Regions from separate parts of the Alteromonas sp. 5NW40-0090 genome, predicted to be linked through region 1. Evidence: riboswitches for the same ligand, from Rfam matches in the RefSeq annotation. Region 1 holds a riboswitch; the other holds the start of a gene.
The links. A riboswitch is a leader RNA that binds a small molecule or an ion and turns the genes downstream of it on or off. The one in region 1 is predicted to bind thiamine pyrophosphate.
Positions count from the first base shown of each region.

Region 2: linked by a shared signal. The riboswitch ahead of AC27KT_RS01360 (TonB-dependent receptor) and the one ahead of thiC (phosphomethylpyrimidine synthase ThiC) in region 1 are both predicted to bind thiamine pyrophosphate.

Region 1 is NZ_BAAJLT010000006.1:222,094-238,448, forward strand. Features, by position in the region: gene hemC (hydroxymethylbilane synthase) at 1-763, shown strand, start outside; gene AC27KT_RS09530 (uroporphyrinogen-III synthase) at 842-1,573, shown strand; gene AC27KT_RS09535 (uroporphyrinogen-III C-methyltransferase) at 1,574-2,746, shown strand; gene AC27KT_RS09540 (heme biosynthesis HemY N-terminal domain-containing protein) at 2,743-3,918, shown strand; TPP riboswitch at 4,027-4,138, shown strand; gene thiC (phosphomethylpyrimidine synthase ThiC) at 4,414-6,324, shown strand; gene thiE (thiamine phosphate synthase) at 6,321-7,955, shown strand; gene AC27KT_RS09555 (HesA/MoeB/ThiF family protein) at 8,098-8,835, shown strand; gene thiS (sulfur carrier protein ThiS) at 8,822-9,031, shown strand; gene AC27KT_RS09565 (thiazole synthase) at 9,033-9,803, shown strand; gene thiH (2-iminoacetate synthase ThiH) at 9,800-10,939, shown strand; gene AC27KT_RS09575 (threonine/serine exporter family protein) at 11,187-12,413, shown strand; gene AC27KT_RS09580 (DUF697 domain-containing protein) at 12,588-13,664, opposite strand; gene AC27KT_RS09585 (YcjX family protein) at 13,661-15,052, opposite strand; gene AC27KT_RS09590 (MBL fold metallo-hydrolase) at 15,265-16,026, opposite strand; gene AC27KT_RS09595 (LysR family transcriptional regulator) at 16,081-16,355, opposite strand, start outside.
Region 2 is NZ_BAAJLT010000001.1:310,939-327,293, forward strand. Features, by position in the region: gene pnuC (nicotinamide riboside transporter PnuC) at 1-164, opposite strand, end outside; gene AC27KT_RS01355 (hypothetical protein) at 164-427, opposite strand; gene AC27KT_RS01360 (TonB-dependent receptor) at 445-2,535, opposite strand; TPP riboswitch at 2,591-2,694, opposite strand; gene AC27KT_RS01365 (acyl-CoA thioesterase) at 2,825-3,250, opposite strand; gene AC27KT_RS01370 (GNAT family N-acetyltransferase) at 3,310-5,637, shown strand; gene AC27KT_RS01375 (tetratricopeptide repeat protein) at 5,782-7,047, opposite strand; gene AC27KT_RS01380 (energy transducer TonB) at 7,050-7,661, opposite strand; gene AC27KT_RS01385 (ExbD/TolR family protein) at 7,663-8,061, opposite strand; gene AC27KT_RS01390 (MotA/TolQ/ExbB proton channel family protein) at 8,073-8,597, opposite strand; gene AC27KT_RS01395 (MotA/TolQ/ExbB proton channel family protein) at 8,599-9,957, opposite strand; gene AC27KT_RS01400 (DUF3450 domain-containing protein) at 9,964-10,725, opposite strand; gene AC27KT_RS01405 (2OG-Fe(II) oxygenase) at 11,269-11,823, shown strand; gene AC27KT_RS01410 (2OG-Fe(II) oxygenase family protein) at 11,833-13,641, opposite strand; gene AC27KT_RS01415 (aspartyl/asparaginyl beta-hydroxylase domain-containing protein) at 13,641-14,630, opposite strand; gene AC27KT_RS01420 (hypothetical protein) at 14,682-14,954, opposite strand; gene AC27KT_RS01425 (prolyl hydroxylase family protein) at 14,960-16,090, opposite strand; gene AC27KT_RS01430 (TonB-dependent receptor domain-containing protein) at 16,179-16,355, opposite strand, start outside.

The DNA.
Region 1 (16,355 bases):
AATTGGCGGGAAAGGGCTGTTCATTAAAGAGTTAGAGATTGCCATGCTAGAAGGCCGTGCTGATATTGCAGTACACTCAATGAAAGACGTACCGGTAGAGTTTCCTGAAGGCTTTGGTCTGCATGCTATTTGTGAACGCGAAAACCCGTTTGACGCTTTTGTGTCTAACAACCACGATAGCCTAGATGCGTTACCACAAGGTGCAGTAGTAGGCACATCTAGTCTTCGCAGACAGTGTCAAATTCGAAAATATCGTCCGGATCTTGTCATTAAAGACCTGCGCGGTAACGTAAATACCCGCCTAGCCAAGCTCGACGCCGGTGAGTACGACGCCATTATCCTGGCTTCTGCAGGTCTTATTCGCCTTGAAATGGAATCTCGTATTCGTATGCCGCTACCTGCCGACATTTCATTGCCGGCTGTAGGCCAAGGTGCTGTAGGCATTGAGTGCCGTAACGACGACGAAGAGCTAATTAGCTTGCTACAGGCTCTGAATCATACAGATACCAACACCCGTGTTACCGCAGAACGCGCCATGAACGAAAAACTGGAAGGCGGCTGCCAAGTACCTATCGGTAGCTTTGCTACCCTTGACGGCGACGTACTAACCTTAACTGGTATGGTTGGCAAACCAGATGGCTCTGAACTGTTGTTTGCGTCAGCAACAGCGTCACGCGAAAAAGCGACGGATATAGGCATTGAAGTGGCTGAAGCGCTTTTAGCGCAAGGTGCTGGTGAAATCCTTAAAGCACTTTATAACTAAGTTATATTTAGTAGAAGCGCGCATTTCTAATGCACATAGAAATGCGCAGCAAACTTAAAAGGATGAGAGTTGGATAAAATGCTTCTTTTCACGCGTCCACTGCCAAAGTTGAAAGCGAGTGCTTCGGCTTTCGAACAAGCAGGCATTAATGCTGTAGGGATAGCCACTTCTGACATTATTAAAATCTCTTCTGAACAAAAAGCCGCTGCAGACTATGTAGCGTCCAATAGAGTAAACGCAATTATCGTTACCAGCGTGTACGCTGTCGAACCTGTTATTTCTGGGCTGCGCGAATCAGCCTCCCCCTTACCTCTAATTATTGCCGTTGGCGATGCCACCGCAAGAAAATTACAAGCCGGACTTGAAGCACTACCAGCCGCGCAAATAGTCACACCAAAGAACCATACGTCCGAAGGTATACTGGCAATGCATCAGCTTAATGAGGCAAACTGTCAGCATGTCGTTATTATTAAAGGTGAAGGTGGGCGAGACGCCATCGCAAAAGGATTAGACGAAAAAGGTACTTTAGTAAATAGCTTTTGCGTTTATAAAAGGGAGCAACTTGCACGCCCAATTTACACAAAACGGTGGAAAATGGGCGAAGTTAGCGGCATTATCGCTACAAGCGAAGCAATGGCACTGCAACTGATAGAACAATTTGGTCATGCGCTATTAACCTTTAAATGGTTAACAGTGAGTGATCGCATCGCCCTAACCCTTAACAGCAAAGGCGTTAAGGAAGTAGCGGTTTGTCAGCGAGCCACCGATCAGGCACTCATCGCCTGGGTAAAGGATAACTGGGAGTATTGAATGGCCAACGATAATGAAAATAGCCCACAAAAAGAGGAACTCGTAAAAGTGGAAGCTGAAAAAGAAGTAATTGAGTCTTCTGCCACGCAGAGCGAATCGACTGAATCTGGCGCTAAGCAAAAGAAATCATCAGGCAATGGTCTGTTGTGGTTCGTCGTCATCGTCTTATTCTTGGCCGTGTTAGGTATGGCTGGCGCAGGTTACTGGTATTATATGCAGCAGCAATCGGCCAGCGCAGATTCCGCCAACGCACAGCAAAACAACACCGCAAAGTTAAACAGTATTGAGCGCGAGCGTGGTGACATTTTAGCGTCGCTAGAAGCAATGTCGCGAACGAATAAAGCACTGCAAGGCACGGTATCCGAGCTTAAAATACAAAATGAAAAGCTTAGCCTTCAAGCAGAATCTACGCTTCAACAGTTAAACAATATGGAAGGTCGCCGCCCTGCCGACTGGTTAATTGCTGAAGCTGATTACTTGGTACGCATGGCGGGTAGAAAACTTTGGCTGGAAAACGATGTTCGCACAGCAATTTTACTGCTAGTTAATGCGGATAAACGCTTAAAGTCGTTGGCCGACCCATCGGTGCTGCCCGTTCGTGCTACGCTAGCTGAAGATATTCAAACCCTTCAACAGCTAAACCCTGTGTCGCAAAGCTCAGTGGCGCTAGCCCTGACCGGCATGATTGCGCAAATTGATAAGCTTCCCCTTGATACTTTCGAGAAGCCTGAAGACGCCAATGCAGAAGACACCACCTTGTCAGAGTCGGCTGATGACTGGCAGGAAAATTTAGCAAAAGTATGGCGCTCATTGGTTAACGATTTTCTTACGGTTAAAACCATTGAGGGTCCTGTAGAGCCCGTGCTTTCATTAGAAGCACAGTTCCTAGCGAAAGAGCAGCTTCGCCTGCAGCTTATGCACGCGCAAACCGCGGCGCTTCAGGGTGATGCTGGCCTTTACAGCCAATCACTTCAATATGCTCAAACGTTAATTATTGAAAAGTTCGACACAGAAAAAAGCCAGGTAACCGGCTTTGTAGATGCACTACAAAACCTGATTGCTACCGATGTATCGCGCCCAATTCCAACAGAACTAGCGTCACAAAAACCGCTAGAACGCCTTCTGGATAGTCGCGTGAAGCAGGTGTTTGGACAAGGAGCAAGCGCACTATGAAATGGTTAGCTATTGCCCTTGCGGTATTAGCCGCATTCGTTGTTGCACTCATTGTTGGCCCAATGCTACTTGGCGACAAAGGCTACGTACTTATTTCGCTCGGTAACACTGCTATTGAAATGACAGTGATAAGCTTTTGTATTTTAGTGATCGGAGCCGTTATTGCTTGGTATGTGCTATCTCGACTTGTCTTATGGTCGTTAAGCCTGATCACCGGATCACATAAATGGTTCGGCACTTTGGGTGAGCGCAAGCGCAAACGCGCGTTTTACGATGGCTTACACGCTATGGCCGCTGGTGATTTTGATTCGGCGCAAAAAGCCTTAGGCAAAACCACCAACGGTGATTTCGAAGGTGTTAATTACTTGGCCTCAGCGCAAATTGCATTTGCCAACGGCGATTTGGCCAAAGCCCGCTACTTCCTTGTTCAAGCAACTGACTTTCCAAAAGCAAAAGTAGCCGCAACCGTCATGCACGCACGCATTGATGTGGCTGAAGAAAAGTACGATGCGGCACTGGAAAAACTTAACGAGCTTGACGAGCAAGAGCGCGAGAACAAGCAAGTTGTGCAGTTAAAAGCACAAATTCTTGCCAAGCTAGGTAAATGGCAAGTGCTTGAGGAGAATTTATCAGGCTGGCGTAAAGCATTGCCCAAAGCTGATTACACGACGTGGAGCCAGCGAATTGCCAAAGGTAAGTTTGCAGAAATTGCCAGTAAGCAAGGTGCAGTCGAGCTTAAATCGTATTGGGACACCCTTCCTCGTAAGCTTCGTCACGACGATGCTTACCGTGCTGCATACGTTCAGCAGTTGCTTGACCAAGGCATGCATGCCGACGCACAGAACTTGCTAGTTGAATGGCAAAAACGTGGCCCGAATAGCACCCTTTTTCCACTGTTCACGCAGCTTAATATTCCTGATGCATCGCCATCACTACGTTTGCTTGAAAGCTGGATAAAGCAAGACGAAGAGAACGTGTCGCTATATTCCACACTAGGCCAAGTGGCGTTCAATTCAGGCGATGATGTGTTGGCGGAAAAAGCGCTGCTTAAAGCCACTAAAATGCAGTCGCGTAAAGAAGACTTATTGCTGCTTTCTGCCATCAGTGAACGCAAGCATGACACAGCCGCTGCACTTCAGCTTTACAAGGAAGGTCAGCAGCTAGCCAGCTAAATGAACATTCGTTTAGTTTTTTAGTAGTACTTGTATTACCCATAAAATTGAAGATATAGTAAAAAGGAATTCTCAATTCGGGTTATTTCAACAACCCGAATTGACTTAAACAACTTGTCGGAGTGCTTCACTGGTAACCCAGTAAGCTGAGACCGCGAAAGCGGGATCCGTAGAACCTGATCAGGCTAGTACCTGCGAAGGGAACAAGAAAATACAATGTGTGCAATACCAAGCACTAGCTTGGCATTGTGAAGCGAAGTTATTTAGCTGTTGATGATTAACACACCACGCTTTACGACACTATGAGTTACTCATAGACAGTTGTTTAAGTGGGTTACCTAATAAACATCAACACAGGTTAAGCGTGTAATTATCGTAGCCTAATTTGAATGCCTCGCTAAAGTAACGGGTATAGCCCCTTCTGCACTTACACTTTGTATTCTCCTTCACTCCTGACAAGCATTTTTAGAACCTAAATTTAAAAGGTTAAATGCTATGTCGAACAGACGCGAACAACGCCAACAAGCACAACAATTCATTAATGAACTTGCGGGCGAAGCTTACCCTAATTCAACACGCCACTACGAGTGTGGCAGCCGCGACGATATTCGCGTGGCCATGCGCCTAATTCACCAGCACGACAGCCTAGTCGGTGGTACCGAAGAAAACCCTATTTTAGAGCCAAATCCGCCAATTCCTGTTTACGACACTTCAGGCCCCTATGGTGATCCGCAAGAAAACATAGATGTGCACAAAGGCTTGAGCCCACTTCGCCAAAAGTGGATTGAAGAACGCAGCGACACTATCGAACTAGCAGGCGTGTCATCAAGCTTTGCGAAAGAGCGTGAAAACGACATTTTTACCGAAGATTTCCGCTTTATCCGCAGCCGCAAACCACTAAAAGCGAAGGCAGGAAAAAACGTAACCCAGCTTCACTACGCAAGGCAGGGCATTATTACCCCAGAAATGGAATACATTGCCATTCGCGAAAACATGGGCCGCCAAGCCATTAAAGATGCAGAGCTAACGCAACAGCACAAAGGCGAACACTTTGGCGCGAATTTGCCCGACACCATCACACCTGAATTTGTACGTCAGGAAGTAGCCGCAGGCCGCGCCATCATTCCATGTAACATTAATCACCCCGAACTAGAGCCGATGATTATTGGTCGCAACTTCTTGGTGAAAATTAACGCGAATATTGGTAACTCAGCAGTCACCTCGTCTATTGAGGAAGAAGTAGAAAAGCTGGTGTGGTCTACCCGTTGGGGTGCCGATACCATCATGGACTTGTCTACCGGCAGAAACATTCACGAAACCCGCGAATGGCTGCTGCGAAATAGCCCTGTTCCACTTGGCACCGTGCCCATTTACCAAGCGCTAGAAAAAGTAAACGGCGTAGCTGAAGACTTAACTTGGGAAATGTTTAAAGACACGCTGATTGAGCAGGCCGAGCAAGGGGTAGACTACTTCACCATTCACGCAGGCGTATTACTCGAATACGTTCACCTTACCGCGAAGCGAGTTACTGGCATTGTATCGCGCGGTGGCTCAATCATGGCGAAGTGGTGCTTAAGCCACCACCAGCAAAGCTTTTTGTATGAACACTTCCACGATATTTGCGAGATTTGCGCTAAGTACGACGTGGCGCTGTCGCTAGGTGATGGCCTGCGCCCTGGCAGCGTTGCCGACGCTAATGACGATGCACAGTTCTCTGAGTTACGCACCCTTGGTGAACTAACGAAAATTGCCTGGGAATACGATGTTCAGGTAATGATTGAAGGTCCAGGTCATGTACCAATGCACATGATTAAAGCGAACATGGAAGAGCAACTTAAGCACTGTCACGAAGCGCCGTTTTATACCCTAGGCCCCCTCACCACAGACATTGCACCTGGCTATGATCACTTCACCTCAGGTATAGGTGCCGCCATGATTGGTTGGTATGGCTGCGCAATGCTGTGTTACGTAACGCCTAAAGAGCATTTGGGTTTACCTAACAAAGAAGACGTTAAACAGGGGCTTATCACTTATAAAATAGCGGCACACGCAGCCGACTTGGCGAAAGGCCACCCAGGCGCGCAAATACGCGATAATGCTATGTCGAAAGCCCGCTTCGAGTTTAGATGGGAAGATCAGTTTAACCTTGCATTAGACCCCCACACTGCGCGCGCTTATCACGATGAAACCTTGCCGCAGGCCTCTGGCAAAGTTGCGCACTTTTGCTCTATGTGCGGCCCTAAATTTTGCAGCATGAAAATTTCTCAGGAAGTGCGCGATGTGGCTAAACAAACGCAGCAGCAAGAGTTTGATAAAGAAAAAGGCATGAAAGACATGGCCGATGCGTTTAATCAATCGGGCGCTGAACTTTATCACACCGCTGATAGCAAGGTAGAGTTGCCATGACAAACAGCCACCTAACCACCCCAGTACTAGAGCCGCCTAGCATTAGGCTGCCGGTTGTATGGTGCATAGGCGGCGTTGATTCAAGCGGCGGCGCGGGAATAACCCGCGACGCCATTACGCTTGCCAATTTAAATGTTCATGCCTGTGTGCTCACTACACAACTTACTGTGCAATCAAACCAGCATCTGCTTAGCAAAGAAAGTATGAGTGCATCTGCGTTGAACCAGCAGTGGCAAGTGCTTTACGAAGATACGCCACCACGCGCTATTAAAATTGGCGCTATCGCAAACGATGAACAAGCACTGTTGCTTTGCGCCCGTATGCAGTCGTTGGTTAGCCCTCGCCCTTTTGTAATATGGGACCCTGTATTGTGCTCTTCATCTGGAGGTGTATTGAGCGACTTAAGTGAAAGCGTTATCGACGAACTGTTAACCACGGTAGATTTGGTAACGCCAAACATTGATGAACTCGCGAAACTTACCCACCTCTCTGTTAGCGATGATAAAAGCCTGCAAACTGCAATAAATCGACTTGTAGGAAAGGGCGCAAAAAGCGTTTACGTGAAAGGCGGTCATGCACAATGGCAAGAAACCGTATGCGACACCTATTTTTGCTCATCACACTCGCTTTATTTTAGGCAACCCAAAAACAGCAAAGGTGATCTTCGTGGTACAGGATGTATGTTAGCGAGTGCCATTGCTGCATTTGTTGTTCACGACTATTGCATTGAAGATGCGCTAACCTTGGCGAACGCTTATGTGAGTGAAGTAAGACATAACACGCTCGGCGTATCTGATAACAACCTCCCCATCACGGCTACTTCGAATCGACATAAAGCGGCTAGCCTGCCTGCTTACTTCGCAAGGGCTAATGGTTTTCCCACGCAGGCGGCTAGTTTTCCACAGGTGAGTTTTCATTGCCGTAACACTGCTTCTAAAAGAAATGCTGCGGGTGTTGATAAAACTCCACACAACAAAAAAAGAGTAGAAACGGCACTGGCAGGCAATGCTTTCTTCCCAGCACTCACCAACACTAAGTTGGGTATTTATCCCGTGGTAGATAGCGTTGAGTGGATAGCGAGGCTTTGGCCAACGGGCGTAAAAATCATTCAGCTGAGGGTGAAGGAAGGGTCACAACAAGACATTCGCCAACAGATAAGAGAGGCCATTGAGTTAGTGGAACACACCAACTGTCAGTTATTTATTAACGACTATTGGGAGTTAGCCATAGAGCTTGGGGCTTATGGCGTACATCTAGGTCAAGAAGATCTCGATACTGCTGATTTAAACGCTATTCGCGATGCCGGACTAAGACTGGGCATTTCAACTCATGGGTTCGCTGAAATTCAGTGTGTTCGCGCTTTAAACCCGTCTTACATTGCCCTTGGTCATATATTTCCAACCAATACCAAAGACATGCCTTCGAAACCACAAGGTCTAGTGCGCTTAGCAAAGTATGTGAAGCTGTGTGAGGGAATTCCTACGGTTGCCATTGGTGGGATTAATTTATCGCGTATAGGTGATGTGTCTAAAACCGGCGTAAATGGTATTGCAGTTGTGAGTGCTATTACACATGCAGAGCATCCGCTGAAAGCCTACCAAGCATTGGCTCAGGAGGCAGGTTTTGCATAGTCAATCAGCAAATAGTACCGCGACTGACTCAGTCAATAACGCTTATGGCTCACTTAATACCGGTAACGGTTCATTCAATAACGCCAGAGGTCCAGTTAATCGCGCTAAAGGCTTCGCTAGCCGCCAGCTTGAACACCAAGATATAAAGCGTTATAGCAGGCAGCTTTTGCTCGACTGTATCGACCACGACGGTCAACTTAATTTAGCAAACGCACACGCTGTAGTTGTAGGGCTGGGCGGACTAGGAAGCTTAACCGCCCGCTATCTAGCTGGCGCTGGTGTTGGCAACATTACTTTGATAGATGGCGATACGGTCGATATTAGTAATTTGCAGCGGCAGGTTAGCTACAATGAAATGCACTTAGGCGAGCTTAAAGCCAAGTCGCTGTATAACGAACTTCGCAAAGTTAACCCTCATCTAAACATCCAGTTTAAAAGCCTTTTTGCCGATAGTAATAACTTACCAACTTTAATTTCGTCAGCGACTTGCGTACTGGATTGCACCGACAACATTACGGTAAGGCGCCAAATTAATGCAGCGACCTATCGTGCATCTATTCCGCTTTTTATTGCGGCCGCTAGCGGGCTCACTTGGCAAGCACTGAACTTGCCGCAAAACTCAAACTCCAGTGGTTGTTACGAGTGCCTAGTGAACAAGGTTTCCGTGCGTGAAGACTGCATGAGCAAAGGCGTACTTGGCCCTGTTGTTGGTATGGCCGCTTGCCACCAGACAACACAAGCTTTGTTGTTTTTAGCAAAAGGTTTCCAAGCCGACATTAAGTGGGGGCACTATCTAACTGGGAATGCAGGCCTTGGTTCGCTACAAAGCTTTGCATTACCCCCCTCTTCTACTTGCGAGGTTTGCAATGACGCAAATTAAAGTAAACGTGAACAATCAACCTATGAACGTGATCTCGCCTATTTCACTTAGCGAGTTAATCGCTCTTAAACAACTGAATGACGACGGTACCGCCATTGCTAGAAATGCCGCCATAGTGAGTAAAAAAGAGTGGTCGACCACTTATCTTAAAGACAACGACATCGTTGATATCTTCACCCTAGTTGCAGGAGGCTAATATGCTAACGCTTGCAAACCACACTTTTTCATCACGTCTTTTAACCGGTACAGGAAAGTTCAGCAACGCCACCACTATGAAAGACGCAGTGGCCGCTGCACAAAGTAACATTGTTACCCTGGCAATGAAGCGCGTTGCAAGTAATAACGCGCAAGACGAAACGCTAACGGCCCTTCGAGAGTTAGGAGTTACCCTGCTGCCCAACACATCGGGGGCTAAAAATGCCCAAGAAGCCATATTTGCCGCAGAGCTTTCTTATGAGGCGCTAGGTAGCCCATGGATAAAACTTGAAATTCACCCTGACCAGCGCTACCTGCTGCCCGACCCAATCGAAACCCTTCAGGCCGCCGAGGCCTTGGTAAAAAAAGGGTTTCACGTACTGCCCTACTGCGGGGCAGACCCCGTTTTGTGTAAACGTTTAGAAGAAGTAGGCTGCGCCGCTGTTATGCCGTTAGGCGCTCCGATAGGAAGTAATCAAGGCTTACAAACTAAACCCTTCTTGCAGATTATCGTGGAGCAATCGACTATTCCAGTCATTGTCGATGCGGGTATAGGCAAACCCAGTGAAGCCATGGCAGCCATGGAAATGGGCGTAGATGCAGTGTTGGTGAATACAGCTATTGCCACTGCCCAGAACCCTGTTGCCATGGCAGAAGCCTTTGCAAATGCTGTGGAAACAGGCCGAAAAGCGTTTGAAGCAGGGCTTGGTGCTACCAGCAACTTTGCGCAGGCCTCTAGTCCGCTTACTGCCTTTTTGGAGCCAACGGTATGAAGGTAGCACAGGCACTAATGCAGCAAGACTTAACTCATCTAGCTATGTCAATTAACAGTAAAACCGCGAGTGATGTTGAGCGAGCATTAGGTAAAGAATCACTTTCACTTGATGACTTTATGGCGCTTATCTCGCCTGCTGGCTCAAATTACTTGGAAGCCATGGCAAGTCGCGCGCAGGCACTAACCCGTCACAGGTTTGGCAATACCATGCAGCTATTCGTGCCTTTGTACCTGTCGAACCTGTGTGCCAATGAATGTACTTATTGCGGCTTTACCATGAGTAATAAAATAAAGCGCAAGACCCTATCTATAAGTGAGGTGCTCACCGAAATCGAAGCTATTAAAGATTTGGGCTTTTCTCAGGTGTTGCTGGTAACTGGCGAACACGAGACTAAAGTGGGCATGGACTATTTCGAACAAGCCCTTAGCGCCATTCGCGACAAGATAAGCTACCTTATGATGGAGGTACAGCCACTAAAAAGGGAGCAATACGAAACACTGAAACACCAAGGGGTAGATGCTGTTTTAGTGTATCAAGAAACTTATTCGCCCCAGCAATACGCCAGCTACCATACCCGGGGTAAGAAACAGGATTTCTTATGGCGATTAGAAGCCAGCGACCGCATAGGGCAAGCGGGTATCGATAAAATAGGTATAGGTGCGCTACTAGGTTTAGGTGACTGGCGGGTTGATAGTGCAATGACCGCCTTTCACGGCAAACTAATCCAGCAGCACTATTGGCAAAGCCGTGTATCTATTGCCTTTCCGCGCCTTAGAAGCTGCGAAGGCAATAGCACTGGCGGCAATGCGCTTACCAATAACAAACTACCTAACGAACGAGACCTGCTGCAGCTGATATGTGCTCATCGTATATTTAACCCGCAAGCAGAACTATCCCTGTCTACCCGAGAGTCGGCTGCGTTTAGAGACGGCGTAATGCCCCTTGGAATAACGTCAATGAGTGCCGCTTCTCAAACTCAACCTGGCGGCTATAGCGAACCCTCACAAGCGTTAAACCAGTTTGATATTGATGACAGCCGCTCGGTACCAGAAGTGATAAACGCGATTGCAAGGAAAGGACTAGAGCCTGTTTGGAAGGATTGGATGCCCTTTGAAGCACGAAAGGTGGTTTAAAGTGAAGGCCGTAAGACTTTCTACCTCGTTACAGTATAAATAGCTATTTTTGATCTTGATTCCAAGCCTTTAGTTTGAGAAAGAGCATTAGTTTTTTTAAGGCAAAATAAATAAAAAATTTGTTTTGCTTTCGCGTAAAACCCTCCGTAGAATCCGCCCAAATTTTAGCCAGACACTTTATCTATGCGTCTGGCTTTTTTGTCTTATTTATCTCATATTAAAGTTATCAAAACTTAAGGGCAGTGCGTTGGATACCGTTGAATTTATTCAAATTCGTAGATTTATAGTGAAGCTTGGCAAAATGCTGCACAAGTATGGTACCCCTGCGTTTCGTCTGGAAGCTTACCTAGGTGAAGTCGCCAAGTATTTAGGTGTACACGCGTCATTTATTTCTACGCCTACGTCGCTAACTTTTGTTATTTGGAGCGATCGTCACGAAGACGAGTACAACCACGCAGCCCGTTTACTTCCTGGCGAACTAGACATGAATGCGCTGTCGCTAACTGACGAACTTGCCAGCGAGCTACTGTCTGGCAATTTAACATTGAGCGAAGCAGACAAGCGTTTAAACGAAATAGATGCCATGGGCAGCCCTTATGGCAAAGGAATAACCGGCGCCGCCTTTGCCATGGCCACCGGCGCATTTGCCATGCTAATGGGTGCAAGCTGGAGCGAAATTGGCTGGTCAGCCGCTTTGGGAATTGTGGCTTATTTGTGGACACTATGGGCGCAGCAGTCCAAGCGCGTAAACTTAATGCTAGAGCCTGTGACCGCGTTTGTTGGTGGTATTCTTGCCTGCGCCATTGGCCAGTACGTTGATCCTGGCATTAATATCCCTTTGGTTGTACTTTCTTCCGTTATTGTATTTGTGCCTGGGCTTGCGCTGACTATGGGCTTAGCCGAGCTATCTTCCCGCAACATGGTATCGGGTACCGCCCGCACTATGGACGCTATTATGCAGCTATTCAAACTGTATTTCGGTGCGTTTTTGGGCGTATCTATAGGTTTTAGCGCGTTTGGTGAGAACGTATATACGCCAGCAGAATCACTACCGTATTGGGCAACCTGGCTAGCGGTGTTCCTACTGTGCATTGCCCTAGTGGCCATATTCAGAACCCGTATTAAACATATTCCTTGGGCATTGGCTGCGGCGTTTATTGCTTACAGTGCTACCGCATGGAGCTCTGATTACATGAGCCCGGGACTAGGCGCATTCGTTGGAGCCTTTGCGTTAGGTATTTTTGCAAACGCGTTTACGCGCATTGCCAACCAGCCAGCGACTATTGTGGCTATGCACGGGCTTATCGTGCTGGTGCCGGGGTCTAAAACCTATATTGGTTTGAACTCGTTTATGACCGGCCAAGACTTCGTAAAAGCTGATCATTTAGGGCAGGAAGTGTTTCTTATTTTCATGTCGCTAGTGGCGGGGTTAATCTTTGCCAACGTAGTCGTGCCCACTAAGAAAGCGTTGTAACAGCATAGTCGCCGGGCAGCCTAAAAGAGCTAGGCTTGTTACGCAAACTTATGACGCAAAATTATAACGCTGCCTTGTAAGTGCCAGATCCGTTTAAATAAGCGTAGGCAAAAGCAGCGTAAACAAAGACAGCTTAAACAAAATCAGTATAATGAGGTAGCGTAGCTAAAAGCGCTATTTAAGTAGTTTAATTAACGCTCTTCCTAAACGGGCGTTAAGCGCACCGGCGGCAATGGCTTCAGCCGAGTTTTCCATAAACTTGGCCGACAAGCTGCCGCCAATTTGATTGGCTACTTCATCGGTAGCCAAGTCGAACACGCCCTGTGCCGCTATGTTTTGTGCCAGTACTTTTAGTAGCTTCCAATTGCCCGCTGTGCTTGGTCGTAACCCATAAACACGGGCCATCCGGCGAATGGTGCGAAAGCTAATCCATATCACTGCAAAGGTTTGAATAAGGTTGTTGGGGCTAATAAATGCCAAGCTTCCTGCGGTCACCGATTCTTTATTGAGCACCTTGTGCGCTTTTTCCTGAACAGGCTTTAATACTGCATCTTCGTAAAGACCAAGCCGTTCTGGCCCTGTCATGTCGTCTTGAAGTTGCTGCTTGTAACGGTCAAAACAATGAGCCGCATAAGAACCGCGAGAAAAACGTTTTCCGTGCTGACTTAACACGCTGTCTATTTTTTGTGGCGATGTTTCTCTTCCTCTATTAACCAATAAATCACGGATAACACCGGCATCTTCCATCGCTGTATTTACTTGCTTATAGCCGCACCATTCTTTAAAACTTAAAAAGCTGAAACAGCTTACAAACCCCACCAGCAGTGCCCCTAAAGCTCCGGTACCAATGGGGTGCTCAGAAACGTTCGCAGCAAGAGTGGTATAAGCTTCAAAAACGAAAAAGCCAATCAATGACACTACACCAAAGCCCAAGGTGGCGGCACCTAACGAAATGCCATCTTTTTTCGCATCTACTTCCCACGCGTCTTCACTGACTTGCTGTGGAAGTTTGGTTTCAGGCTGCGCAATATCTAATGTTTGTGTTTTGACTTTGGTTTTGTACTGCGGCTTGTTTACCGCACTCGTTTTTTGAGCACTTTGAGACGCTGTTTGAGGTTGCGTGTCTGCATTACCTTGCTGATCGCTATTAGCGCCATAAAGCGCATCGCTTCTTATATTGGACGAACTGATGGTGTCGGGCGAGCTAGACGGCTCTGGGCTTTCATCAAATGTATAAGGTTTATCGCTCATTCTTGCTCTCCTTTGCCCAGTAAAAACTGAAGCAATCTATCTACACCCTTGCCTGCTAAAATACGTGCTTTGAAATCGCTGGGCACACTCACATCTGGTACTGGGAAGTGACTGCCCTCTTCCATATCTTTCAGCGTACTGGGTATGGGTTCAAACGTAGATTCAACGTAACGACCGTCAGTGTCTTTGTAGCGAATAGCATCTTCATTACTGCCCTCGTCGGTGACTTGCATGCTAGACACTAAAAAATGTTCAAACTGAATAGGTTTACCGTCGAACCGTGCTCGTGCCCCTTCGGTAATTTGGGTTAGCAAACTAAGTAAGTTACCCCGTTGACTTACCGGCACCAAGTCAGACTTAGTGGCAACAAACGCCACCTTGCCAATTTGCTCTTTTTTCAGCACATTGCGCGAAAACCACGTACTTTGCCCGTACACAAAGGTATCGGCCAAGTGGCTTAAGGTTTCTTTTAACTGATACAAATGCAGTCTGCTGTGGTTGAGCCCTTCAAACAGGTCTACAAGAATAATTTGCTTATCGGTTTCTTTAAAAATGGACTGTTTTAACGGTGTTAACCAGCCGCTTTGAAACTTTGAAAAATGCTTATCAAATACTTTAAACCACGGGTGCGAGACGTCGCTGGTAATGCTTGAGGGCAGCGGCGTAAAGCCAAAGGCCTGCCAATCAAAGTCGCTCGACTCCAATAAAAAACTACCTGGCTGAAGCAAAGATATACCGTTAGCTTTAGCTTCAACTAAATAATCACGATAGGCGTTAACTAGCAGCTGAATGCGCTGTTCTGTGGGCTCTTGCTCAAAATCGAACTGATTAACAAAGGCTTTCCACTGACTGGCAAAATATTGCTGCGGCCCGCTGCTTAGCTGAGCCCATGCAGAGTCTGACCAATGAGCGTAGGTTTTACTTAACATGGGGATGTCCGTCACCCACTCCCCTGGGTAGTCAATAAATTCAAACACCACTTCGCTATGGGGTAAAACATGACGCTTCAGCGAAGCGGTTTCTTTTAAACGTACTACTAACTTAAAGCCAAACGCTTCTTCGGTCGCTTTTGGCCACTGACCGTTTTCAAGATCAGCAATATTCTGCAAATGTGGAAAGGTTTTATAGCCCTCAATAGGCGCTATGTGCATATCTAGCACTAGAGAAGGCGGTAAGTATCGCAATAACGGCAAACACGCATAGCCTTCTTCACTTCGGCTTTTCAGCATGGTGATAAGGCTGGTAAACAGCATAGACTTACCACTTCGACTAAGCCCAGTAATGGTGAACCGGTGCGTTTCTTTATTAAACGCACTACTTAGCTTGTCGCCAGTTAGCGACGCTAATTCCCGAGTTTTGTCAAAAAGCGTAGCGATATTCTTTTGCATTATTTTTGTTTGCTGCCTTTGCAGTTCCTATAGCCTTGAACCTATTACTTTGGCCTACTGCCTTAAGGATAAGTTGTCGCAAGGGGTGCTTTCACTTCGTTGCCCTCACTTCATTATAGATATGACTTAAAGAGTAATGTGGTTACTGAGGGATAAAAGCAAGGGCGGTGCCAGCTAAGTTATCACTGTGAAATAAAAAACGCGTTGGCTATTTAATGCTCGCGGGTTTGGTTAAAGAGCTTTTTCTTTATGCGGTTTTTGCTGGAATGCCAGTGATTCTTGGGCTTGCGCGGTGCATTTTCGATTACGTGTTCAAAATCGATATCTGACTTTTTCGTCGGTGGTACATGGGCGCAAAAGAATGTATCAATTTGTGACTGAGCCAGCCTTTTTAAGCTTTCACGGTATTGGTTTGGGTGACATAAAGGGTACGGCGGCACTAACTCTCCTTTAACCTGTACCAATACATCGGCTATGTAAGCCTGCTGCGTGGGAATATGCGCAAGGGTTAGGTCATGATCGGTATGGCCTGGCGTGTACATTACCTGCCAATCAGGAAAGCCCGGTAGCGTTTGATTGTCTTTAAGCGTGATGTCTGGCGCTAATATCGGGTTGTACCAAATGGGCATTCTTGGTTTGCCAATACGATTTGCCACCCACCAGGTTAATAGCAGGTCGATACCGTGAGCGGTACGCCCCGCAAAACCCGAATACCAGTTAACCGCCTTAGGATGAGACGCCACCTGCGCACCTGTACGCTTGCGCAACGCAATAGCGCCACCAGCGTGGTCAGGATGCATGTGGGTAACCACAATAAGCTTTAAGTGAGTTAACGGGCGCCCTAAGGTTTGGGTAATGTAATTGCACACATTGTCTACATCGGCACGACTACAACCATCAAGCAACAGCAAGCCACTCTTGTCTTCAACAAGATAAATATGCTGTATGTAGCCTACTAATGTGTGAATTTTCATTAAAACTTCCTTTTCACCCGACCCTGCGTCGATAGCATTAAATCCTATCAGAACCTATCTGGTAAGACCAGATTCAGCGAACAAGTGTAGCATTAAATCCCGTAACCACATCAGCCCTGGTTCGCCTTCTTGTTGGCTATGCCAGTAAAGGTGTGTTTCCAATGCGGGTATCTGATAAGGCAGCTTAGTGCTTATCAGGTTATCGTCACTTACCGCATCAGCCACTGATCCCGGCAAGGTTAACAAAGCTTCGGTATTTGCTACCACATCTGCTGCCGCACGGTAGTTTTGGCAACGCCACAAAGAAGGCCGGCTTACGCCCAACTGTT
Region 2 (16,355 bases), on a different contig from region 1:
AATAGCCAGGTGTAAATTGCGGTACTTACAAAGGCGCACAGCCAACACCAGCTGTTCTGTTTTGCGGCTAACAGCACATAGGCAATAGCGAGGACAACCGCTACCCACTCTAAAAGCGAAGTAGCGGCAATTTGTGAGGTAAACTCAGAAAAAAAGCTAGCCATCAAGATGATTTTCTAGATTGCATGGCATCGAAGTTCAGGAACTTGGCTACGAAAATAGCCTGCCCCACCTCTTCATGGGTCCTTTGCATTTCTTCACCAAGTACTTTCATAACCACACCATAGTCACCTGTAACCTGCGTGCTGGTTGAACTTGTTGAAACTGTAATATCACTATAGCTATTTAACCTATCAATGAAATCTTGAATAGGTGGAATGTATTCGTTAACCAATGGGTACAACGACAGTTCAACCATAACTTGCATGTCTGTTTCCTTTTATTTTAAAACGCGTACTTTACAGTAACGCCAAACTGACGACCGTTACCTATTTGGTAATATGGCTCATCGAAGGCATACTCATCGCGAGGGTCGTTGCTGAAACCACCGAATCCACGGGTGTAGTACTCACGATCAAACGCATTTTGTACCCACAGTGATGTCTGCCAATCACCGTGTAACACCACAATCTCCGAATTAACCAGCGTAGTACTTGGCGAGGTTACATCATGGCCGTCAGAAAAACGGTATTCGCTTTTGTAATCTACATCTACACGCCAAAGCATGTTATCTGTAAGTGCGTACTCACTATACAGGTTTGCGGTCCACTTAGGTGATTGAGCCTGTCTTTGCTCAGACACTTCAGTACCGTCTGCAAGCGTATACCCTTCAAAGGTAGCGCTTAGGTAACCAACACTTGCATCAAGCTGCCATGCATCACTAGCAATCCAGCTAAGCTCCAGCTCGGCCCCTTTGTTTGTGCCTAAATCAGCATTATCGATAATATCTACAAACCCTGCTGTACCGTCATCGCGAGTGATAACGTCAAAATCGCTCACCTGGGTATCTTTTCTATCCATGTAGAAAATTGCAGCGCGAGCAATTAGGTCAGGCGTAAGTAATGGGCCCTTAACGCCTACTTCGTAGTTCCAGTTATACTCTTCGTCGAAGAATCGCTGATTGTCGTTCACGCGGCTGTCGGGGTTAAAGCCTGCCCCTTTATATCCGCGTGAAATACTGCCGTAATAGAAGTGATCGCCCTGTGTATACTGAAGCGCGACTTTCCCGCCGACCATGGTGGTATCGAACGCGCGAGTAAGCTGGTTGTTATCAGCGTAATCAAAATCGTAGTTTTCGACTCTTAACCCTGCTACAAGTACTAAATCTTCGTTCAAACGACTTTCAGTCTGAGTATAGATAGCGGTAGTCGTAGGCGTATATTCACTGGCAAAGTCACTATCCAAATAAGTGTACTGACGTAGCAGCTTTTCTTCCGTACTTTTATAAAATACGCCTATTGTCCAGTCAGTCATACCATCAAAAAGTGCGGCACTGTCAGACGACACGAAACGCATCTCTCCGGTCTGTGTTTCTACATCGCGATAATAGGCGTCAAAAGACGTATAACCCCACGGGTGAAACCCTGTGAATGTCCAGTCTTCATCGTAGCCATAAGCAATATTATGAGAAGCATGGGTGGCAATTAGAATAAAGTCGCCCGCAGCTGTATTGGTTGTAGAGCGCGCGCTAACAGCGTGGGTTTGGTGTTCGTCAAATCCTGGTTCATCAGACAGCGTTTTGTTGTCATTGTCTAGCGAGAATGCATCGTAACCGTTATCGATATCGTACCAGCGATAAGTAAGTGCAAGTGTGGTTCGCTCATCTACGCTGCCTTCAACGGCAAAGCGCAATGCGGTCTCATCAATATTATTGGTGTCACTTCTATCTAAAAAGGTGTTTTCTACAAAGCCATCGCTACGGTTATGCACCAGCGCTACGCGATAGCCCCAGTCGGCGTTGATATCGTCGCCAGTGGCACCTTCAATGCGGTAACTGTCTTTGTTACCAATGCGGGCTTCAACGTAGTCTGGGGCGTTGCTACCCACGTCATTACTGGAGAGTTTAACCGCACCGGCCAATGCACCTGTGCCGTATAAGGTAGCCTGAGGTCCGCGATATACCTCTAGTTGTTTAGTATCAAAAATAAGACCTGCCGCAGCAAGGCCTGAAAAATCAAATTCATCGACGATAAAGCTTACGGAAGGATTGATAGGCTCGGCGAACTGACTACGCTCTCCAATACCGCGAATTTGCACAAAGCGTCCGCGAGACGCACCAGCTGCAAAGTTTACGTTTGGAATACTGTTTAGCACACTGTCGATATGGCTCGGCTGTCTACTGCGAAGACGCTCTTGATCTAAAATGGTCGCGCTAGCACTTAACTGGTCGAGTGTAGTTTGACGAAAATCACCAGATACGACGACGCGCTCAATATCTGATGGCGTGCTATCTGAAGTGTTACTTACATTGGCGTGTTGCGCATAGGCCGCAACGGAACTAGCAAGCAGTGAAAGTGTGAAAAGTGTTTTATACATGGGATCTCTTATTCTTATTTAAGAAAAAAGATCCGGGTCTAACGGCAGGTGATAAGGCTATATTGTGAACCATCCCTACGCCGGTATTATCCGGATCAGGTTTAAGGGTTCCCACGAATGTGGATCTCAGACCGAAAACGGACACCCCTTGGTATAGTGTTGCGCTGCTAAAACTAGCAAACTCAACATCTGCGACGGAGTCTACCAGTTCGATACACGCCGTCAAGCAGATAACACATTAAGCTAAGGTCATAAATTTTATATGATATAAGGCGTAAAGAGCCAAGGGCTATTCAGCACCAATATTCATATTAAGACGACGTACTTCATCGTCAGTCTGAGCCTTTAACCCTTCCAAGGTTTTGCCGTGTGCGGTTGGTTGACGGGTATCTGGGTCAACTTTTACAAAAACGATATCGTCTGCAAAACAGATGGTTTTTTTCGTTGCTTTGTTACGAACCAAACAGCTTACAGTTATAGACGTGCGGCCCACTGCTTTAGTTTCTAAACCAAACTCTACAATATCTCCCTGCATAGCCGGTGATTCAAAGCTAATTTCACCGATATGCTTGGTAACCAAGCAATTAGTTTCTAACTGACAAATTGCCCAAATTGCAGCTTCTTCGTCTATCCATTCTAACGCGCGGCCACCGAACAACGAATTGGCGTAATTAAGGTCGTTTGGCATAACTAAACGCCGAGAAAGAAAGCGCATTCGAATTCCTCATAATAAATCGCTACTATAGCGTAAGATTATACCGAAAAAACTGATTCATGGCGCTAACTCAATTACGCGAATGGCTATTAGCCCCTTATTGTAAAGATGGCTCAAACGTCACTCCCCCGCTCCACCGAAAAATGCTTGTTGTCTCTGGCGGAAATGCTTTCTGTAATGCCGCACTTTGCAGCATACACTCGCTCGCGGATGACGTTTCATCTATCAGCATTGCAAGTTTTACTGGCAACACGCTGAAAGGAAAAAAGCGCAAACAGGTATTAGGTAGCGAATACGACATGGCTATCTTGGACTGCCGCGATACTTTCAAGCCAGGAGATATGATGGCTGTAGCAGGCACTGTTAAACGCAAAGGTTGTTTAGTAATTGTGTGCCCAGATTTTAGTGAATGGGTCGAGAATGTTTCTGTGCCGTTTATTTCAGAAGGTTTTACGCTTTCTCGCAGCCGATACCTTGCTCGCTTTATTGAACGCCTTCGGAATAATGCTTATGTAGCCTTTCATACAGAAACTAAAACAATTCTGCCTGATATAGAAAGGTATCGCGCAGAGCAAATATCCAAGCAACACGCTTTTAAAAGTGCGCTGTTTAAAACACAAGAACAACAAGATGCCTATGAACGTTTATATCAGGCATTCTCAGTAAACCAATTAAATGCTCTCGTCACTGCTCCAAGGGGACGAGGCAAATCTTCTCTATTAGGTATATTCATTGATAGCTTGATCAGCGAAGGGAAAAACGTGCTGCTTACTAGCGAGCAAGTGAGTAACGTTACTAACCTAATGTCGCGTATTAATAAGCACAAGGGTTCAATGCCCTCCTCACTTTCATCATCTTATGGCTCCTCTGATGATAAAGACCAAATGCCAGTTAATCACAAAATAACACCTTTAGGTTCGGTTAAATGGGTGCCCCCTGACAGTGAGCTTCTCTATGGCAGCTGTCCTTCTTCTGATTGCAATAACAACACCCGTTTCGATCTTGTTGTGGTTGATGAGGCGGCGTCCTTACCATTACCTGTTGTGGCACGTATATTGGCCCATAACCCACAGTGGGTATTAAGTACTACTCTTCAAGGTTACGAAGGCTCGGGAAATGGTTTCATTCACAAACTCATACCTAACTTACCCAACACTGTTGAACATCTAAGTTTGTCGACGCCGCTGCGTTGGTTTGATAAAGATCCTGTTGAGAGGTTCTTAAATCACACCTGTTTGTTTGAAGAATATTCCGAGAAAGATACCCCGTGTCTTTCCCCCCCTGAAAACCGAACTAATAACATCGCTCATATAGAACAAGAAGACAGTGCGTTGTTAATGAAGGAATGTAGTTTCAATATTTGTTCATTTGAAAATATAGCTGAACACATGCTTCAACAAGTGATGTCACTTCTTGCGCTTGCACATTACCAAACAACGCCTGACGATTTCATGCGTTTATTAGACAGCCCTGACGTGCTTGTTGCCACAATTAAAACAGAAAGGTTAGTGCTTGCTGCGGCGATAATTAATATTGAGGGAGGTAACAGCTTGGGCACTTTATCTTGTGAGATTGCGTCGGGGCGTCGCCGTCCTCAAGGTCACCTAGGTGCACAGCGGTTAACATTGCTGTCGGCAGACCCTGAAGCCGCGACGTTTAATTACTGGAGAATTAACCGTATAGCAGTGCAGCCAAAGCACCAAGCCAGAGGGATTGGTAGCTACCTTGTTCAAAAATTGATTGAGACAACGCATGGTCAAGCCATTGATGCTATGTGCACGTCGTACGGGACAACAGCTAAACTTGACAAGTTTTGGTCTAATAAGGGTTTTCACATTGTTGATTATGGCAGAAAACCAAACAAAGCCAGTGGAGAAACCAGTGCTTTAGCTATCTTACCCAAAACCTCTAATGCAAAAGCTATGGTTGCGAGGCTTATCGCGTTGAAAACTAGCCTCAACAGTGCAGCAAAACTAGATGAACTTCCCCATTCTGTTCTTTCAACCTATGTAAACAAGCTTACTCACTTTACTCAAGGAACACGCACACTAGACGATGTGTGGCCCATCTTAAATAAGTTAGCTTGCGAAATACAACCGATAAGCAACACGAATGACCATAAGTCGCGTCGAAATAGCGAAGGACAGAAATACAGTAACTTAGCTCTAGAGCGCGCAGAATTGCTTGCTCTACTCAATAAGCTAGTTAACATTATAAAATCAGAGGGTTACTTGAAAGCACTCTTTACAAGTTCTGATAGAGAAATAGGGTGTATCAAGGCGTTATTAGAAGAGCACGATATAAAAGTAAACGGATTGAAAGAACTCACATCCTTAATTAGAACGACTGTCCAGTCCGCTTTCGATTCAATTAATCAATTTATATAACGCTATTCAAAATAGTTCTGAATGCTTCTACTGTTCGTTGGTAAACGAATTTATACTTTTATTGCTTCACCTTTGGGGCAAAAAAGCCTTAATTAAAGACAAAAAAAAGCCTCCCGAAGGAGGCTTTTGAGCTAAATCCGAATATTAAATATTAATACCGCGGTTTTTAGCTTTTTCCTTAATGTAAGGTTCCCACGCAGCCGCGTTACGGCGTAGTGAGCGATCTTTCTTAGCTTCTTGAACATGCTTGTAAGCAGACCTAAAATCGCCCGCGTAGAAGTTCGCTTCCATTAATGTGAAGTGAATTTTCTCAGGGTCTTCAGCACCACGTTCTAGAGCATTTTCTAGAGCTTTGATAGCGCCTTTATAGTCTTCAGCTACAAGAAGAAGCGTACCTTGCTTACGATAATGCTCAGGGTCTGAACTCTTAGCTGCAGCTTGTGCATACAAGTTTGCCGCTGTTTTGAAGTTCTTAGCCTGGTGATACGCGTTAGCAATATTAGCCAGCATATCTGCATCGTTCTTAAGCAAGCCGTCTTTCATGTGCTTTTCAAGCAACTTCGCAGCCTTGTAAGGCATACCGTTGCTTTGATAAAGCTGTGCAAGCGTTTTGATTTCTGACTCTTTCTCTAAATAGCCCTGCATGTAAGCAAGTTCTAGTGTTGATAGACCTTTCTTATAGTCTTCAACCAAGATGTAGAAAAAGCCTAAACGAGACCACCAAGTCTTTTCCTGTGGGAAAGTTCTTACAAGATCTTCCGCAACAGCAACTGTCTCGGGGTACATTTTACGCTCGTAATAAGACGTTAACTTCAGTACATACGGGTTTTTGTTTGGCTCTTCGTACAAAGCAATCGCTTTGTCAGCTGGCTCGACCATCTTGGCTAATTGCTTAGACTCAAAATAGGCTTGGGCCAAACGCGTATAAACGTCAGCATCTTCCTTACACGTGAAGTCCATCCACGCGTTATACCATTTAATGGCATCGGTGTACTTTTCTTCCTGCATACTCAAATCACCTAGCAGTTTAAGTGTTTGAGAGTGCTCAAGGTCGTTTAGTACTTTAGGTTCAACTGATTCAACCAGATATCCTAAAGCTTTACCGCCCTGACCTTCTTGCGCAGCAAGTAAGTTACCAATGAAACGCTTTACGTACGCTCTATCGAAATCGTCTGATGCGTCGATTTCATATAGTACGTTTAGTGCTTCATTGACTTGGTCTTCATTGTAAAATTCAAAAGCTTTCTGAACTTTTTTACCGGTACGCTCACCTACAAGCGTTGTTTTTCCTTTCTCATAGCCAGGACAAACAACAGGTGCTGACTGCGCTAGAGCAGCGGGTGCTGATAGCACCGCACCTGCGCCTAGCACTAAAGCAACGGCTGACATTTTGAATGTACGTTTCATCATGATCATTGCTCCAGTTTAAAGTCTAGCTGTACGAACATGCCAGGTTGTTTAACCGGCTTGCCATCAACGATCTTAGGCTTGTATTTCCACTTACGTAGAGCACGACGTGCTTCACGGTCGAATACGCGCTTAGGTTCAGCTTCGATAACTTCGATATCTTCAACACCACCAACTTCGTTGATAGTGAAAGACAGTCTTACCCAACCTTCACGGCCATCGCGGGCTGCATCAGGTGGATATTTCGGGTCGATACGAACGATAGGTGTTGCTTCACCATCACGTTGCATTGCACCAACACCACCAATGTTTACACCAACACCACCTGTGTCGATAGCTGGAATAGCTAAGCTAAAGCCATCTGCATCAGGTTCCGCGGTTTCCGGCTCTACTTGCTCCATTTTAGGAGGCTGTGGAGGCGGTGGCGGCGGTGGTGGTGGAACACGAGTACGCGTTTGCGTCTGGTCGTCTGGTTCCTGCATTACAATATCGATCACCGGTGCAGGCGGTACTTCGTCTGCTGGTCTAGATGAATTTTCAATCAACTTGGCCATTAGAACGAACAGGGCAAATGCAACCGCAGCACCTAATACAATAGATACAAGTATACGTAACATCTTATCCCCTTGCCGCTACCGAGACTCGGTTAACGCCAGCGGCTTTAACCTGATCCATAATTTCAACTACTAAACCATGCTTCGCTTTTATATCAGCTTGAATGATTACGTAGTCAGTTGGCTGCTCGGTAAGCAGTCTTTCAATATTCGCTCTTACGCTGTCCGGCGCTACTTCACGCTTGTCTAGCCATACATTTCCGTCTTCCGTTACGGCGATGAAAATGTTTGCATTTTTGTGAAGAATCGCCTGGCTCGCATCTGGCTTGTTGACTTCGATCCCTGCTTCTTTAACGAAAACAGTGGTAACGATAAAGAAGATCAGCATGATAAACACGATATCCAACATGGGCGTCATGTCGATCTGTGCATCTTCTTCCTCGGTTCTGACTTTTCGAGCCATAATCTCTCTCTCTAATGATGTGGCAGGCTATCAACTAGCCCTTCTCTTGCCAGCTTCACTTTCGCTTCAAGACGTGAACTGATGAACAGCCCAGATAGCGCGGCTACCATTCCCGCCATTGTCGGGATAGTTGCCATAGAGATACCAGCTGCCATTAGGCGTGCATTGCTGGTGCCCTGTGTTGCCATTGTCTCGAAAACACTGATCATACCGGTTACTGTTCCAAGTAGACCGATTAATGGACACATTGCAATAATGGTTCTGATAATCAGCATTCTAGCGTTTAGATCGTCTGACGCTTGAGAAATCCACGCGTCACGGATTCTATGCGCATACCATGATGTGGTATCTGCTCGGGCATCCCAATTCGCGATGATGTTTTTCTTCACCTTTGGGAAGACCGAGGTTAAATACCAGTAACGCTCAATCATTAAAACCCACATAAGAAAGAGCGCGGCAGCAACGAAGTAAAGTACGTCACCGCCGGTAGCGATAAAGTCCCTGACCGATTCGAATAATCCAATCAGGTAATTCATATTACGCTTTCTCCGACTCTGAGTGAGCAGCTACGATACCAGCAGTTTGCTCATCAAGAATGTGGATGATTGACTTGCTACGAGAAGCTACGATGCTGTGAGTAAGGATTAGAGGCAGAGCCGCGATAATACCTTGAGCAGTAGTTACAAGAGCCATTGAGATACTTCCTGCCATCATACGTGGGTCACCAGTACCGAATAGTGTGATGGTTTGGAACGTCTCGATCATACCTAGTACTGTACCTAGTAGACCTAGTAGAGGTGCAATCGCTGCGAAAATCTTGATTACATTGATGCCGCTTTCAATTTTTGGAAGCTCGCGAAGAATCGCTTCATCAAGTTTAAGTTCAAGGTTTTCTGCATCAGCAGTTTTGTTCTCTTGGTAAACTTTAAGGATACGACCTAGCGGGTTGCCTTCAGAAGGACTGTTAACGTTCTTAAGCTGTGAACGCATTTTGCCACCGGTGATCGTAAGCGTGATCATTTTGTAAACGCCAATTAGTAGACCAATCGCTAGCATAAGCGTGATTGTGTAACCAACTGGGCCACCTGCATGGTAACGCTCAGACATCGTTGCTTTCTGCTTCAATAGACCAAGGATTGCACCTTGAGATGGGTCAGCGAAGAAAGGAACGAAACCAGAAGTAGCGTCGATTAGATCGTCAGCAGATGCTACGAAGTGACCATCAGGTTGACGACCAAGAGGCTGAACAACTTCAGCTTCAGCGTCATACGCTAGGTAACCAGCTTCGCCAACAAGGTTGAATGTACCAACACGAACAACTTCTTGCTGTGAAGAACCGCCGTCTAGATTAACTACTTCTGTAGTGAACTTAACTACTTCACCACCTTCAGTCATTTCTTTTTGAAGCGCAAACCATAGGTCTTCTAGTTCTTTAATGTTTGGAAGACCTTTAGAATCTTCTGACATTTCAGCTAGGAACTGGCCACGGCCAGGGAACTGTGCACTAACGATAGACGTAGAGATACGGCCGTAAGCTTCAGAAGATGCTTGACGTACCACACCGAACATTTCACCAAGTGTACCTGTTGCTTGGTCAAGCTCAGCTGCTTTTTCGTTTAGCGTTACTTCGTTGTCTGAGAATTGCTTCTGTAGACGGTCGCCACGAGCTTGTTCAGCTTTAAGGTCTGCTTGTGCTTTGCGAAGAAGCGCTTGCTTGTCAGCACGTGCTGATTGGAACTCAGCTTCGCGTTGCTTGTCTAGACGTGCTTCAGAAACACGGTTCTGTTGAACTTGGTCTAGAAGGTCTTTCAGGCTCTTTGCTTCCTGAGCCTGCGCTCCGGTTGCTGCAACTGCAACTGTCGCAGCGGCTAAAAGAGATTTGAATACTGGTTTCATTAACAATTACTCCGCTGCGCTAATTGGTAGTTTAATCAGATCCGCAGGAATGACGTTGTTAGCCATTTTAACTGCGTCAACAACTGAAGACAGATACTCGTCACCCAGTTTTTCCCATGCGCGGCTTTCGTTGTTCCATACCCAAGCATGAGTCTGGTCAAGAGAAAGTGCAACTAGCGCCGTACGACCTAGGTTGAAGAAGTCAACAGTAACTTCTGTACCTGCGTCGTCGATAGTACCTTGGTAAGAGTTGATCTTAGTACCGTACTCAACTTCTACTAGGTAGGCTTCTAGTACCTGACGGAACTGCTCAGAAACAGTAACGTTGGAGTTAGCCATTAGATCGCGAAGACGCTCAACGCGCTGTAGACGCTCGTCTAAGTGAATAGGACGGTCTAGCTTAATGAACTGCTCTAGGCTGTCGATCATGCGGAACATAAGAGGAACGATGCCCTGCTTAGTTTGCTCAATACTGTCGATTTGACGTTGTAGAGAGTCGATACCGCGCTGCTGGTCTGCAACAAGGCTAGCGATATAATCGTTGTATATCTTAAGGTTTTCTGTCTCATCTACTGTTTGACGATACTCAACAAGTAGTTCTTGAGACTGTTCAAACAACGTGTTGATTTTTTCTTGAGATTTCGCTGCAGCCGCGTGGATTTTCGCTTCTTCTTTATGAAGATCTTCAAGCGTATCTGCAGAGACTGCACTACCTGTTAGTGCGAATGCACCCATAACAGTAGAAGCAATAAGAGTTCTCTTGCTCATTTTGGACATAGTTCCCAACCAAATTTCTTATTTGAATCCTCGCCGATAAGGAAAATATTCGGGCAAGGGGCGTATAAAACTTTCACAATTTTGTTTCAGGAATGTAGCGCTGACATCAAAAGCCAGTACTACGAACGTAGTATACTCACACGGAATGTTACGTTTAGTCAAGTAACACACTGTTTACACCTAACAGATTTTCGTTTAACTGCTCGTTTTCCGTTCAGTTAGGTTGAATAAGCATTCAAAATAATCTTGCATAATTCTAGCCACATCTTAATCGTTTAATAATTACTCAAAACTAATACGTTTAAATGCACGAAAATGAAAGATAGGTGCAAAAGTGCGCTGCGCTTTGCACTAATATTGATCATAAAAAGCCATCATTATTGTTGCAAGGCACCTTATATTGCCGGTATTTGAATTTCAGATGACAGTGTTTTTAATCGTAAATGTTAAATAAAGCGTTGAAAATTAACATTGGCTTGCCATGCACAATTTGTTATTTATACCGCATCCATACATTACAAGAATGATTACAACGTGAGCGCACCTGCATATAGCTATACAATAGATGACAAGCCAGTTTGGGTATTCGACGATTTATGCACCCTAGATGAAGCAACTGGTATATACAAGGGTTTAGAGATAAGTGCCTTCAAGCACACAGAAATCGCACGCCCTGACACGGCGCAATACAAACACTGGGCGGTAGAGCTAAGTGATACACAGGTGCGAGGGCTGGCAGTTTATCAACACGCTATTAGTGAAATATTTAATACCACAGGAAAGCACTACAAGGCATATCGCGGTTATGTGAATTACGCGTCTTACGGAGACATGCTGTTTACACACACTGACTGTTTACCTGAAGCAGACGAACTTACTGTACTGGTTTACCTGTGCCCGGAATGGGATATTGAATGGGGTGGCGAAACGCTTTTTTATAACAGCAAAAATGATTGCGTTTTCGCCTGTACGCCAAAGCCTGGCAGAACTGTTATTTTCCATGGGGCAATTAAACATGTAGGCAGACCACCAAGTCGAATTTGCTTCATGCCGCGATATACCCTTGCTTTTAAGTTAGAGCCAGCTTAAGTCGGGCTCTTAACTCGTTTTATCTGGCACGATATCAAAAGCGACGGTTAATCTTTGCTCATCAGTTACAATTGGATTTGTGCCGTGCCACATATAGGAAGGGAAGAAAGCAATATTTCCCTCTTTCGGCTTCACTGCAAAGTCTTCTGGCATTTCGACGCCACTTATATCTGGCCGCCCGAAGACCAACCAACCGTTGCCATTTGTTTTAACTTCAGCCGGTACGTCCACATACAGAACTCCACTCAGCCACCCTTCTGAATGATAGTGAGATTTGTGAAATCCTTTCTGTCGCAACCTTACCGACCAACTGCCGATAAAATCAATGTCTTGACTCAGACGGGATAAAAATGGATGTTTTTTCTCTTTAGTAAGTGTTGATAGAAATGATTTAGCCCTAGCTTCAATTGAAGTTTTTAGCTCTTTAATTACTGGGTGCGCTGAATCGAGAAGGTTTTCAAATGTCTGAGAACCATTGCGAAGCGATTGCCCAATAGGATGCTTTTCGTTGTTGTGCAGCGTATTGAGGTGCGCTTTGAGGATGTTTATAAATTTTGTGTTTGTGTCCTCGTTTCCTAACAACGGCTGCACACTCACAAACCTTTGATAATCGCATAACTGATTATATTTGGCCTCATCACCATTAGCTTTGTACGCTGTAGATAGTAATGTCCAGTAGCCCTGATTAAGGGGCGCAATTCGGCACACAAGCTCGAGCGCTTTTACAGCCTCTTTGTACCTTTTAAGACTTAATAATGAGTAACTTTTCTCAATCAGTAAAGGAAGCGTCTCTAGCGTGGGATTAGACGCTTTGACATTAACGGTTGCTAGCGCTTTTTCAAAATAGCCAAGCTCTCTTAGCGTATTTGATAAACTGGCCGCTACGGCAATTTGATAAGTAGGAAGTTTAGCTTCAATGAGCTTTTCTAACCATAGCTTAGCTTTATCGTACTCTTCTACCCTAATCATAAATTCCGTATAAGCTAAAATTAAATCAGGGTTGTTAATTGATAAGTTTGCTTCTAAATAAGAAAACGGCGTTTCCAGATTTTGAACCCAAGCTAAATGAGCATATTCTTTATGCAAACTTACGCTAGTAGGAAAAAGCCGTATCCCCTCTTTATAAGTGGCGAAGGCCTCATCCATTGACCCCTTTAATGCTAATACTGCAGCTAGATTCTGGAACAGTTCTGCGGTTGGGTTTCCCGTCGATAACGCTTGTTTGTAAAGCGATATTGCTTCGTCGAACTGGCTATTTTTGCGTTTGATATTTCCTAAGTTATTAAGCGCTTTTATATTTTGTGGTTCGGTGTCTAATAATTGCTTCAAATAACGTTCAGCCACATCATCGCGATGGTCCTCTACTAAAATTGATGCCATTAGCAGCAAAACTGTGTTTTTGTTTGGCTGTGTTGTCAGCAGCTGATGACATTGCTTTTCAGCTTCACAATAGCGCTTGGCAGCATAAAAAGCCCTAGCTAAATTATATCTGTAATCAAACCCGTTAGGCTTGATTTTTAGGGCTTTTGTAAACCATAAAATAGCTTTTTCGCTTTGCATTTTGTCGAGGAACAAATTTCCATAGCTGTTCATTAGGTCAGTAGACTGTGGAAACAGCTTTAAGCCTTTCTCAAAGACTTTACCAGCGTCATCAAGTTTACCTATTTTCCTTAACGCACTGCCGTATAATTGAGAGACTACAGGGTCTACACGAACTAACGCCCCGTTTTTTTTTAATGTATTAATTACAAAAAGAAAATCCCCTCCGTTAAAAGCATTAATGAGGGTTGGAATGACAATATTTGGCTGCGACTGCATTATTTATATAACCTTTTATCCAAAGAAGCTAGCGCTCCATACTGCACAGACCATTCGCCATATTTGGAAATAAAATGGGCTACATCTTCTCGCTCTTTAAGCGTTAGATGGGGATTCCAAATGTCTATTATTAAGACTGCCCGGGCCGTTTCGGCCTCATTTTCTGCGCTATGCTGATAGCTGTCGTCAAACAAAATCGCTGTTTTTCCTTCGCTCCAATACATGCGTTTATTAGCGACCTGTAAATAGGACTTATCATTAACTATCAGTGGAATATGTAACGTCCACTTAAGATTAGAAATGCCGAAATGGGGAGGGATTTTAGTACGTGGCTGCAGCACAGAAATGACTACCTCTGGCGCGTGTACCGGACAATGGGCCAGAATTGGCGAGTTAAATAATGCTTTTACTTCGCTGGGCAAGTTATCACTATGTTCGGTAAACTTGCCTGCTTTCATAACATGGAGCGAATTCCAATTTTCCGTTAACCTTGCCCACTCTTCGGTGTCAGGCACAACGCCTATTTCATGAATGTACTGTTCGTTAGCACGTGACAATAGAGACATAAAAGCGTCTTTATGGGTACTAAGCGCTTCAATAAATATATCAAGCCCTTCTACCACACTTATATCTGAAAACGGCACGGAGGGAAGGTTTGGAATAAATAAAAAACTAGGGGCTTGAAGTGCCTTATCAAACCTCTTTTGTTCCGCGCCACAAAACATCGAGATAGCACGTTTAATTCTTTCACTCGAACCCATTGATGCGGTTTTTGCAAATAGATCACGTCGAGCCAAATTCGCGGCGTTGTGAATATGTGTAGCTTGAGATTTAGAAAGCAGAACGTCAGGTTCTGGCGACAGATATTCAGGGTAGTGCGAATAAACATCGCGGTAAAGAGAAAGTGCGTCATCATAGTCGCCCGAATTGATTGCGACTGTGATCCGCGCTAGTGCGTCTTCAGGGCTATTATCGTTTTTTTTAGTCATACAAAAATGGGAAGCGTTTTGCCTCCCATATTAAACTAACATTGGATGTATTTACAGGTCACCGCCGCCAGTTTCTGTTCCACGCTGCATGCGCAACCAGCCATCGCGACCAGCTTCACGCATTTGTTCTCTTTCTTCTACAGAGTAACAAACGCGCTGCATGCGATTCGAGCCAATCTTTTTCTCCATTTTGCATACCATACCATCGTCTTCTGCGTTGGTATTAGCTTTAGCATACTGAGAGCTTTGATTGCCAGTTGAACCACATGCGCCTAAGGCTAGAGCTAGGCTTGATGCAAGAATTACTTTCGTTACTTTTTTCATCCGTGTTATCCCTTAGTATAAGTACCGTGAACTACGTTACCATAAATAGTTGGACATTCTCTAATCCATTTTGTAACTAACCATTTATTTTGTGAAATAGGCGGTGCGCCTGCATGATAGCTGTTTAGTAATAACTTACCATTTTCATCCGTGTTAGAAAAAACAACGACAGTTCCGCTTATTGGCGCAATCCTAATATTAAGTTTAGGAAAAAGGGTTTCTCCACCCTCGCCAACTGTATTCAGATAAACGAGCGCTGTCTTAGTGCGCTGCTTTCCGTCTTTAAACATGTGCGCATCGTTTATTTCGTTTAACCCATCATAGTGAGGTCTGTACTGTTGGCCGGGTTCATACCGCAATAAATTTAACGCTTCACCGTTACTTTTCGGCGTATTAGTGATTTGAGATATAACTTTATCTAGCTTTCTGGTGATCCAGTCACAATGATTAGGCGCGATGATAGCAACATAACTAGTACGCACACTGTCGATTCTGCCTTCTCCCGTTAGAGGATCTACAATCATTGAGGGTTGTAACAATGCACTGAATTTAGTAATTATGTAATGACATTCATATTCAGACAGTATGCTTTCATACACCTTTATAGGTAACGATTTATCTAACACGTTTGAAGGTTCATATACGCTATCAAGGGACTCAGATATTTCTTGAATAACTTGTTGCTGCACGCTCTCGTCATTAGTCGCTTGTGCCGTTGAATTTAAATTGAGCTGTTGAAAGATATTTGGCGCTAAGTTACGCACTCTGCTCGCAACATAAGAAAATGTAGTGCTACCTACCGATAGATAAGAAAGCGCAACTAAGTAAGCCTCTACAACACCTTCATTACCGAGTGCAAGTAACGTTTTAGCCACCAGCTCGGTATTCGTTATTACGTCACCAAAGTAACCAATTTGTAATTTATGGAACTGTACGACGGGCTTATCAGCACATTCTACCCCTTTTAAGAACGCGACTGATTCACCAGGGTTCTCCCCTGATATAAAATAAGCATAATCTAGCGCTGCATTAACATCTCCCAATTCGCCAGCTTGCTTAAGCCATTGCATTGCCTCATCGGTGTTGCCTGACACATGGGCTTGGTTAGCATTCTTGATGCACTGTTCTATATTCATTACCTGTTGTCCACACAATATTTAGGACGGGTCACACATAACAAAAAAGCCTCCGAAGAGGCTTTTTTTATTCTATCTACAACTTCAATTAGAAGTTAAGGTTTACTCGTGAGTAGAAGAACTGTCCAGGGATTTCATACATAGACGGGTCGAAGCTGTTAGCAAACGTCGAGTAAGAAACTTCTGGGTCAGTGTCGAACAAGTTGTTCACACCAAGCGTGATGCGTAGGTTGTCGTTAACCGCATAACCTAGTGATACATCGTG